Regions from separate parts of the Sporosarcina beigongshangi genome, predicted to be linked through region 2. Evidence: riboswitches for the same ligand, from Rfam matches in the RefSeq annotation. Region 2 holds a riboswitch; the other holds the start of a gene.
What was found. A riboswitch is a leader RNA that binds a small molecule or an ion and turns the genes downstream of it on or off. The one in region 2 is predicted to bind S-adenosylmethionine.
Positions count from the first base shown of each region.

Region 1: another riboswitch for S-adenosylmethionine. It lies ahead of R2B77_RS05145 (O-acetylhomoserine aminocarboxypropyltransferase/cysteine synthase family protein); the one in region 2 lies ahead of R2B77_RS15430 (methionine biosynthesis PLP-dependent protein).

Region 1 is NZ_JAWLIR010000006.1:139,655-143,871, forward strand. It holds gene R2B77_RS05130 (lysoplasmalogenase) at 1-202, opposite strand, end outside; gene R2B77_RS05135 (DUF2187 family protein) at 430-651, opposite strand; gene R2B77_RS05140 (glycerol-3-phosphate acyltransferase) at 892-1,515, opposite strand; SAM riboswitch class I at 1,704-1,819, shown strand; gene R2B77_RS05145 (O-acetylhomoserine aminocarboxypropyltransferase/cysteine synthase family protein) at 1,953-3,242, shown strand; gene R2B77_RS05150 (homoserine dehydrogenase) at 3,311-4,217, shown strand, end outside.
Region 2 is NZ_JAWLIR010000041.1:33,092-37,308, forward strand. It holds gene metC (cystathionine beta-lyase) at 1-838, opposite strand, end outside; gene R2B77_RS15430 (methionine biosynthesis PLP-dependent protein) at 835-1,956, opposite strand; SAM riboswitch class I at 2,085-2,190, opposite strand; gene R2B77_RS15435 (ABC transporter permease) at 2,317-3,063, opposite strand; gene R2B77_RS15440 (ABC transporter ATP-binding protein) at 3,060-3,791, opposite strand; gene R2B77_RS15445 (AI-2E family transporter) at 3,841-4,217, opposite strand, start outside.

The DNA of each region.
Region 1 (4,217 bases), on a different contig from region 2:
TCATGCAGACAAAAAGCCCCATAGTAACAATCTGTTTATATGTACGAGAAAATAATGATCTTGTTGTCAGTGCAAACAGAAGGATAAGTGCCATTGGAATTAGCTTCATGAAAATCTTAAAGCCAACTGGATCTGATGGAATGAGGAAGATATAGATGGCTCCCGTAATCACAATGGCAGTGAGTAATAATTTTTGAATCATTCGTGCAACCCCTTTCCCTAATACCTTTCGAGAAATAGGAAAGAAAATCCTGCCTGGATGATAGGATTCTGTTGAGAAGTAGCTGCGTATTCAATTTAGGTAGTCGAGTTTGCGTCAGAGGGATCCAGTTTGCCCAATTGGTAGCTTCGGTTTGCTCCAAACCTTTCCAAAATAAAAAATTGCCTACCACTAGAAAAATTTCCCGGTGGTAGGCAGTTAAAAAATCGTCAGACGACTGAATAGTTCTTGTGTGCAACAACAGTTAGATTGGATGCGGCCCCAATGAGTTCAGCATCCTTTGAAGAAATCTCCACAATGACAGAGTTTTCGAGAATTTTAAAAATCGTACCATTTACTTCATGGTCGTTACGGACAAACGAAATCTTTTCATCGATTCTGCGCGCTGCGACAAAATCCGATACATCTTTTTCCTTACGTGGAAAAGCCATTCGAATTCCCCCTAGTGTTTATTTTCATCTTTGCCCTTTATAAAGTAAAAAATGCTTAGGTTAAATCCTAAGCGAGGCATAAAAGACGAAACACAACTCAACGAAAATGATAGATCACAAGTTGTCTATTAACTAGTATACCATATTTTGACGGAATTTGCAGGAATGTCGATTCCAACAGGATTTCGAGCGTATCTCATTACGTTGTCGATGATTGAAATATAGATTTTTCATCGACAATCATTTCTTTTTAAACACCGCTGAAACTCGCTTCTCACTACCTACTTTCATCCGTTGGAAGTTCTCGATATGCTTCCAAATCGCAAGCATGAATAATACAATTGCAATGACAATGGGCCAGTAGCCTTCTGACCAAAATGCTAGGGTCAAGAATGTCACGTATAACATCAAAACGCCAAACACCAGAAAGTTAGTCGTAAGTGCAACGACAACCAACAAGGCAAATCCAACGAGCCCGAAACGCCAATCGAGAGCGAGTAATACGCCGATGACCGTAGCAGTTCCTTTGCCACCGTTGAACTGCATGTAAAACGGAAAGTTATGTCCGGCAACAGTTGCGGCACCTACCAAAAATAGTAGTAATGCGACATCATCAGCAGGTAATCCCGCATTCCCTGAAAAAAAGTGTACAAGCAGCACAGCAAGTGCACCTTTCCCGATATCAATCGCCGCCACAAGCGCACCAAACTTTTTCCCCAAGACAATCGTAGCGTTCGAAGCACCGGCATTTTTGACCCCAGTTTCTTTTAAATTAACACCTGAAATCTTCGTTGCAACAACCGAACCATGTAAGCATCCGATTAAATATCCGCACAGTAGCACCGCTATAACCCACAGCCACATACTAATTCCCCCAAACTAGTGATTATCCAATCCCCAAGCTTTGTTGGGAAGACTCTTTATGTCAACATCTATAATGATAACATTATAGAGTAAATACAAGTTTCAGAAAAATTTTTCAATAAACACTTGACATTGTATTGAGAATTCGCCTATACTACTTCACAAGATGGAAAACTAAATCAATCAAACTCTTATCAAGAGCGGCGGAGGGACTAGGCCCTGCGATGCCCGGCAACCGGCAAGTGACTAACTTGCACAGGTGCTACTTCCTACAGATTCGTGTAAGCGGTCTGAAAGATAAGAGGAGGAATAAGCGAAAGCGTAACCCTCTTCTTAGCGTTAAGCGAAGGGGGTTATTTTTTATTCCTGATTTATCCCCGACGCCTCCGCACTTATCCAAAAAATATCCATCTAAAAAACTTCTGGAGGTAATGACAATGACAAAACTTCAACCCGAAACACTTCTTCTACATGGTGGCCAAGAGCCGGATCCGGTAACAGGATCACGCGCGGTGCCGATTCACAGAACAACCTCTTTCGTATTCCGTGACACGGAGCATGCACAAAATTTATTTGCTTTGAAGGAAGCCGGCAATATTTATTCTCGTATTATGAATCCAACGGTCGATGTTTTTGAAAAGCGCGTTGCTTTATTAGAAGGTGGAGCGGCAGCAGTTGCTCTATCTTCAGGAATGGCAGCTATTGCGTTTTCGATTTTAAATATCGCAGGTGCTGGAGATGAAATCGTAGCAGCAAGTAATTTGTACGGAGGTACTTATAATTTATTCGCGGTATCACTTCCACGCTACGGCATCAACGTGAAGTTTGTGGATGCGACGGACCCTGAAAACTTCCGTGCAGCCATTACAGATAAAACAAAGGCGATTTTCGCTGAAACAATTGGTAACCCAAGCCTTCATGTGCTCGATATTGAAGCAGTTGCAAACATCGCACACGACAATGGGCTTCCACTACTCATCGATAATACATTCCCATCACCGTATGGCTCGAATCCTATCGACTTTGGCGCAGACGTTGTCATTCATTCTGCAACGAAATGGATTGGTGGACACGGGACATCTATCGGTGGTGTGGCAATCGATGCTGGTAAATTTGACTGGACACAAGGACGATTCCCTGGCTTTACGGAGCCAGATGAAACGTATCATGGAATCCGTTATGGTATTGACGCGGCAGGTGCAGCATTTGCTACGAAACTTCGTGTTCAAGCACTGCGTGACTTCGGTCCATGCTTGAGCCCAGACAATGCATTTGCTTTCCTACAAGGGCTTGAAACATTGCATTTACGTGTGGAAAAGCATAATGCCAATGCGCTTAAAGTGGCAGATTATTTGAAACAGCATCCGTCAGTGGAGTGGGTAACGTACACGGGTCAGGAAGACCATCCATCGGCTGCCAATGCGAAAAAATATTTGAAAAACGGCTTTGGATCGATTATCGTCTTCGGTATTAAGGGTGGGCGTGAAGCGGGTCGTAATTTGATAGATAATGTTAACATTTGGTCGCATGTTGCCAACGTTGGGGATGCGAAATCACTCATTATTCACCCGGCTTCAACAACGCATCAGCAGCTATCGGCAGAGGGGCTTGAAAAAGCAGGCGTCAAAGAAGAATTGATTCGCCTATCAGTTGGACTGGAAGCGGTAGAAGATATTATCGCAGACCTTGCACAGGCCATTGAGAAGGCAGTACCAGTAACAGCATGACCTTAACTTCTATCTAGCAGGATTTTTACCCTCCCGCTGATTAGTAAGCAATTCATGGAGGTGGCGGTATGTCGTCAATCAAAGTCGCTATACTCGGTTTTGGCACTGTAGGCGAAGGAATTTATAGGATTTTGAATGAAAGAAAAGAAGACATTCAGCAAGAAACGGGTCATACGATTGACATCGTGTCTATTCTCGTACGTGATACGTCGAAAGAACGATTGGCAACACCAGAAACAAAGTTCACAGATGATGTCCAAGAGATTTTGTCGAATCCCGCTATTGATGTCATATTTGAAGCAATTGTTGGTGAAGAACCGGCATTCCGCTATTTAACAGAAGCAATTGACAAGGGCATTCATGTCATTACGGCCAATAAAACGATGTTTGCAAAGCGTGGTCAGGAACTTGCCAGACACGCGGAATCTCGTGACGTTCAAGCGCGATATGAGGCGACAACAGCAGGTGGCGTTCCAATTATCCGGACGATTACGAGCTTGTTGCCAGCAGATCGTGTACGGCGTATTCGCGGAATTTTGAATGGTACATCGAATTTTATCCTCACGAAAATGCGTGAGGAGGAAGTATCATTCGAAGTAGCATTGAAAGAAGCGCAAGCGCTAGGCTATGCGGAAGCAGATCCAACGGATGATATCGGTGGTAAAGATGCGTTCCGCAAACTGATGATTTTAAGCGGCTTGGCATTCGGCAGCCAGCCAGATTGGCAAGATGTTCCGATTGTTGGCATCGACGAGGTAACGATTGAAGGTGTGAAGGATGCGGCAGCGGGGAATCTCCGCTATCGCCATGTTGCTGACATTATAGTAGATGACAGTGGAATGTTGTCCGGCAGTGTTGGTCCTGTACTTATCGGTGCGGATCACCCGTTGTACAGCGTTGATGGGGTAGACAATGCAATTATTGTAGACACAGACCATCTCGGTTCGTTGACACTTATTGGTCCTGGCGCGGGTA
Region 2 (4,217 bases):
ACACCTCTTCCACTAGTGCATGCTCATCCAAATAGGAGGCGATTTTAGTCGCGGAGGCAGTTGATTGCGTCAAGCGAGCTCCTAAAGTTTTAATCCCTTGAATAAGTGTATAGGAATCTTGCGCACCTAAAATAGCACCGAAGGAATTTTGGATAAATGCCAAGCGTTTGCCGAGCTCCTCATCCTTTGTCACAGCTAGACCAGCGATGATATCACTATGCCCTGATAAAAACTTCGTTGCACTATGCAGGACAACGTCTACACCTAAATCGAGTGGACGCTGATAAAGCGGCGACATGAATGTATTATCAAGGAATGTTAAGCAATTATTCGCTTTTGCAATATTGACCACAGCTTCAATATCCGTAATGCCCAGACGTGGATTGGACGGTGTTTCGATGTAAATCAATTTTGTATTCGGCTGGATTGCTTGTTTAATAGCCTCCAAGTCGCCCAAGTCTACAAAGGTGTGATCAATCCGAAATTTCGTCAATACCTCGGTAACAAAGCGAAATGTTCCGCCGTAAACATCTTCAGTGATGACAATATGATCATCAGCAGACAACAGCATAAATGCTGAAGAAATAGCAGCAATGCCAGAAGCAAATGCCAGCCCTCTTGCACCGCCCTCCAAAGCCGCGATTGTTTTTTCTAAAGCATCTCTTGTTGGATTGCCAGAACGACTGTAATCATAAGGACCGAACTTATCAAAGCTTTCTTGATGGAACGTAGAGGATAAGTAAATCGGCACATTGACAGCACCTGTTTTTTGTTCGAAATCTCCGCGTGTTGATGCATGAATGATGGTTGTTTCCAATCTTTCTTCACGTGAACTCATAGCTGAGGCACCTCACTTTGTAATGTCGCAAATACTTGCTTTAAATCTGCAATTAAATCATCCGCATCTTCTACTCCAACGGAAAAGCGTAGCAATTTGTCATCGACGCCACGACGTAGCCGCTTTTCCAATGGGATATCTGCGTGGGTTTGAGTTGTTGGATACGTAATGAAACTCTCTACGCCGCCAAGACTTTCCGCAAATGTAATCAGTTTCAGGTTTTCTAAAAATGGTCCAACCCATTCGCCTTCTTGCAGGCGGAAGGACAGCATACCGCCTTTTCCTGGATACAGCACATCTTTGACAAGCGGCTCATTTTGTAAATAATCTACAATGATTTTCGCATTGCTATCATGTTGTTTCATGCGCAAGTGGAGTGTTTTTAATCCTCGAACGACTAACCATGAATCGAAAGGGGACAGGACCGCGCCAATTGCATTATGGTTGGAGCTAAGTTTGGCACAAATTTCTTCCCCTTTTGCCACAACCAATCCAGCAAGCACATCATTATGACCGCCAATGTATTTCGTTGCACTATGCAAAACAATATCAGCACCGAATTCAATTGGCCTTTGGAAATATGGTGTATAAAATGTGTTATCGACAATGAGCAACAAATCATGCTTTTTGGCGAGTTCCGCGTATTGAACAATATCAATTTCCAGCATCAACGGATTGGTTGGTGTTTCGATGAAAAGAGCTTTAGTTTTCCCTGTGATCAATTCCTCGGTCTCTTTAACGTCTTTATAATCTGTGTACGTCGTCGTAATGGAATAGATGTCGGCATAATAGTCTAGCAGGCGATATGTTCCGCCATAAATGTCTTCCGGACCAATCAACTCGTCGCCTGAACGGAACAGGGATAACACTAATTGAATCGCAGCCATACCGGAACTACAGGCGAAACCTGCATCTCCACCCTCCAAGTTCGCAATGCCTTCTTCTAAAATGGAGCGTGTTGGATTTTTCGTCCGAGAGTAGTCATAGCCAGTCGATTGACCAAGTCCATCGTGCTTGTAGGCCGTCGATAAATAAATCGGCGGGTTGACCGCACCGGTTTTCGGATCACTATTATTTCCTAGCTGTACTAATCGTGTTTCAAAACTTTTGCTCGTCATTTTTTATCATCCTTTTCACTTGAAATGAATTACACTGGGCTTTAATTGCTGAGGGGATCTCTGTAAAATAAAATTAAAAAGAGGACCCTCTATAAGAAGAGGGCCCTCAAATAATATTGAAGTCAATCTTCTTATCTTCAAGACGGCTATCGTCTATTGGAATTAGCACCATACCTTTCTAGGCTGGTTGCTGAGACATCATCGGGCCACTCCCTACGTCTCTCTTGATAAGAATAAAATATGAAATTATTAGAAAAGATTAATTTATCCAACTCTATCATGTTATGAAAAAAAAGACAAGAGGCGATTTTTAGTTTCTTGCCCAATCTAGCTCCAGTCTCTGTACAGGTGCTGGAGTTTTTATCTCAACAGCTGCATGCGCTGATTGAATAACGTTGGATAGGATAAAAATCCGAGCAATGCACTCGTTACGGCGGCGGTCGTTAGTAATAGGAAAATAATGAGCAATTGAAACTGGACCGCTTGGACAGGGTCTGCACCTGCAATAATTTGTCCGCTCATCATACCCGGGAGCTGGACTAAGCCAATCGTTTTTTGACTTTCGATGGTTGGAATCATACTCGATTTAATGGCTGTGATGAGCTGTCGATGAATGGCTTGCTTTGGCGTCCCTCCGAGTGACAAAATCAATTCGGTTTCCTCGCGATGTGACTCAACCTCTGCGGAGAATCGGTTGAGAAATAAAATAGCGAGCACCATAGAGTTGCCGACAACCATGCCGCTAATTGAAATGATATATTGGGCAGTCGCTGGTACGATATGAAAACCAAGTAAAATACTTTGTGTCAGTACTTCAACGACAATAAGTGTTACTGCGATTTTCCACGTAATCCCCTTGATGGCTTGCCCTTTCTTACGGGCATTTTGTGTAGCTGCTGCAATCATTAGCGTCACCATTAAAAAGATGTATAACAAGCTATCCGATTCAAAAACAAATTTAAGAATATAGCCGACAGCAAACAATTGGATAATGGAACGAAACGTTGCGATAATCGTATCTTTTTCCAAGCCCAATCGTAATGTTTTGGATAGTGACAGAGGAATGACAACGAAAATTAGAGTGATGGCTAGCGTCAGATAACTCATTCAACATCCCCCTGTACAAAGCGTTTAACGAAATCATTGGTCGATGATTGTAGCAAATTGCTGTCACCTGCTTCTACGATTTGCCCTTCTCGGAGTACCCATGTGTAGTCGCCAATGGACAGTGCTTGCTCCAAATTATGTGTAATCCAAATAATCGTTACACCGAATTCCCGGTTGATTTTGACGATTAATTCCTCAATTTCACGTAAGGATGTTCTGTCTAAGGCGGATGTAATTTCGTCTAACAATAGAATATTGGACCGATTGATGAGTGTACGAGCAATGGATACCTTTTGACGTTGTCCACCTGATAAATCAGCTGTTTTTTGCTGTAAAAAGAGTTTATCAAGTCCGACATCTTCCAAAATATCGATGGCTTTTCGTTCAGTCAATTGCTTACCTTGTAGCTCTAAAGGAAGAGCTAGATTTTGCAAGACAGTCCCTTTAACCATCGGGGCATTTTGCAGGGCGATGCCAATATGGCGGCGCAATTCGATAGGTGGATAAGTTGAAATGGGTTCATTATCAATAAAAATAGTCCCGGACGTCGGGGATATCAGACCATTGCATAATTTGAGCAATGTCGTTTTTCCTGCACCAGAAGGACCGACAAGTGTCGTAATTTTCCCTTTTGGAAAAGACCCCGTAATCTTTTTTAAAATATGTATATCGTCAATCGAAAAATCAACCTCATGAAAGTGAATGGCAGGTTCATATGAATTTGACATGTAGTTCTCCCTTACTGCTTACTAGTAAATAAAGAAAAAAGACAAGGGATTATAAATCTACCTTGTCTTTTTTGTTGATGGGTTCCTTATCTGTGACATCTAGTATGTCCAGCAGGAACACAAACACTGGAATCCCGATAATCAATCCCCAGACGCCAAAGAAGTTTTGAGAGAAAATGAGCACGACGAATGTGTAGAAGACGGGCAAGTCTGTTTTAGACGACATTAATTTTGGGTTCAAGATATAGGCTTCGATTGCATGAATGACCATGACGGCGATTAGCAAGTAAATGACAGTCAGGTATCCGCCAATCGTAAAACCAATGATTGCCAGTGGTATTAGTGAAATAATAACGCCAGCGACTGGAATGAGCCCTAAGAAGAAAATCATAATGCCCAAGCCAACGATTTGTGGGAATCCAAGTA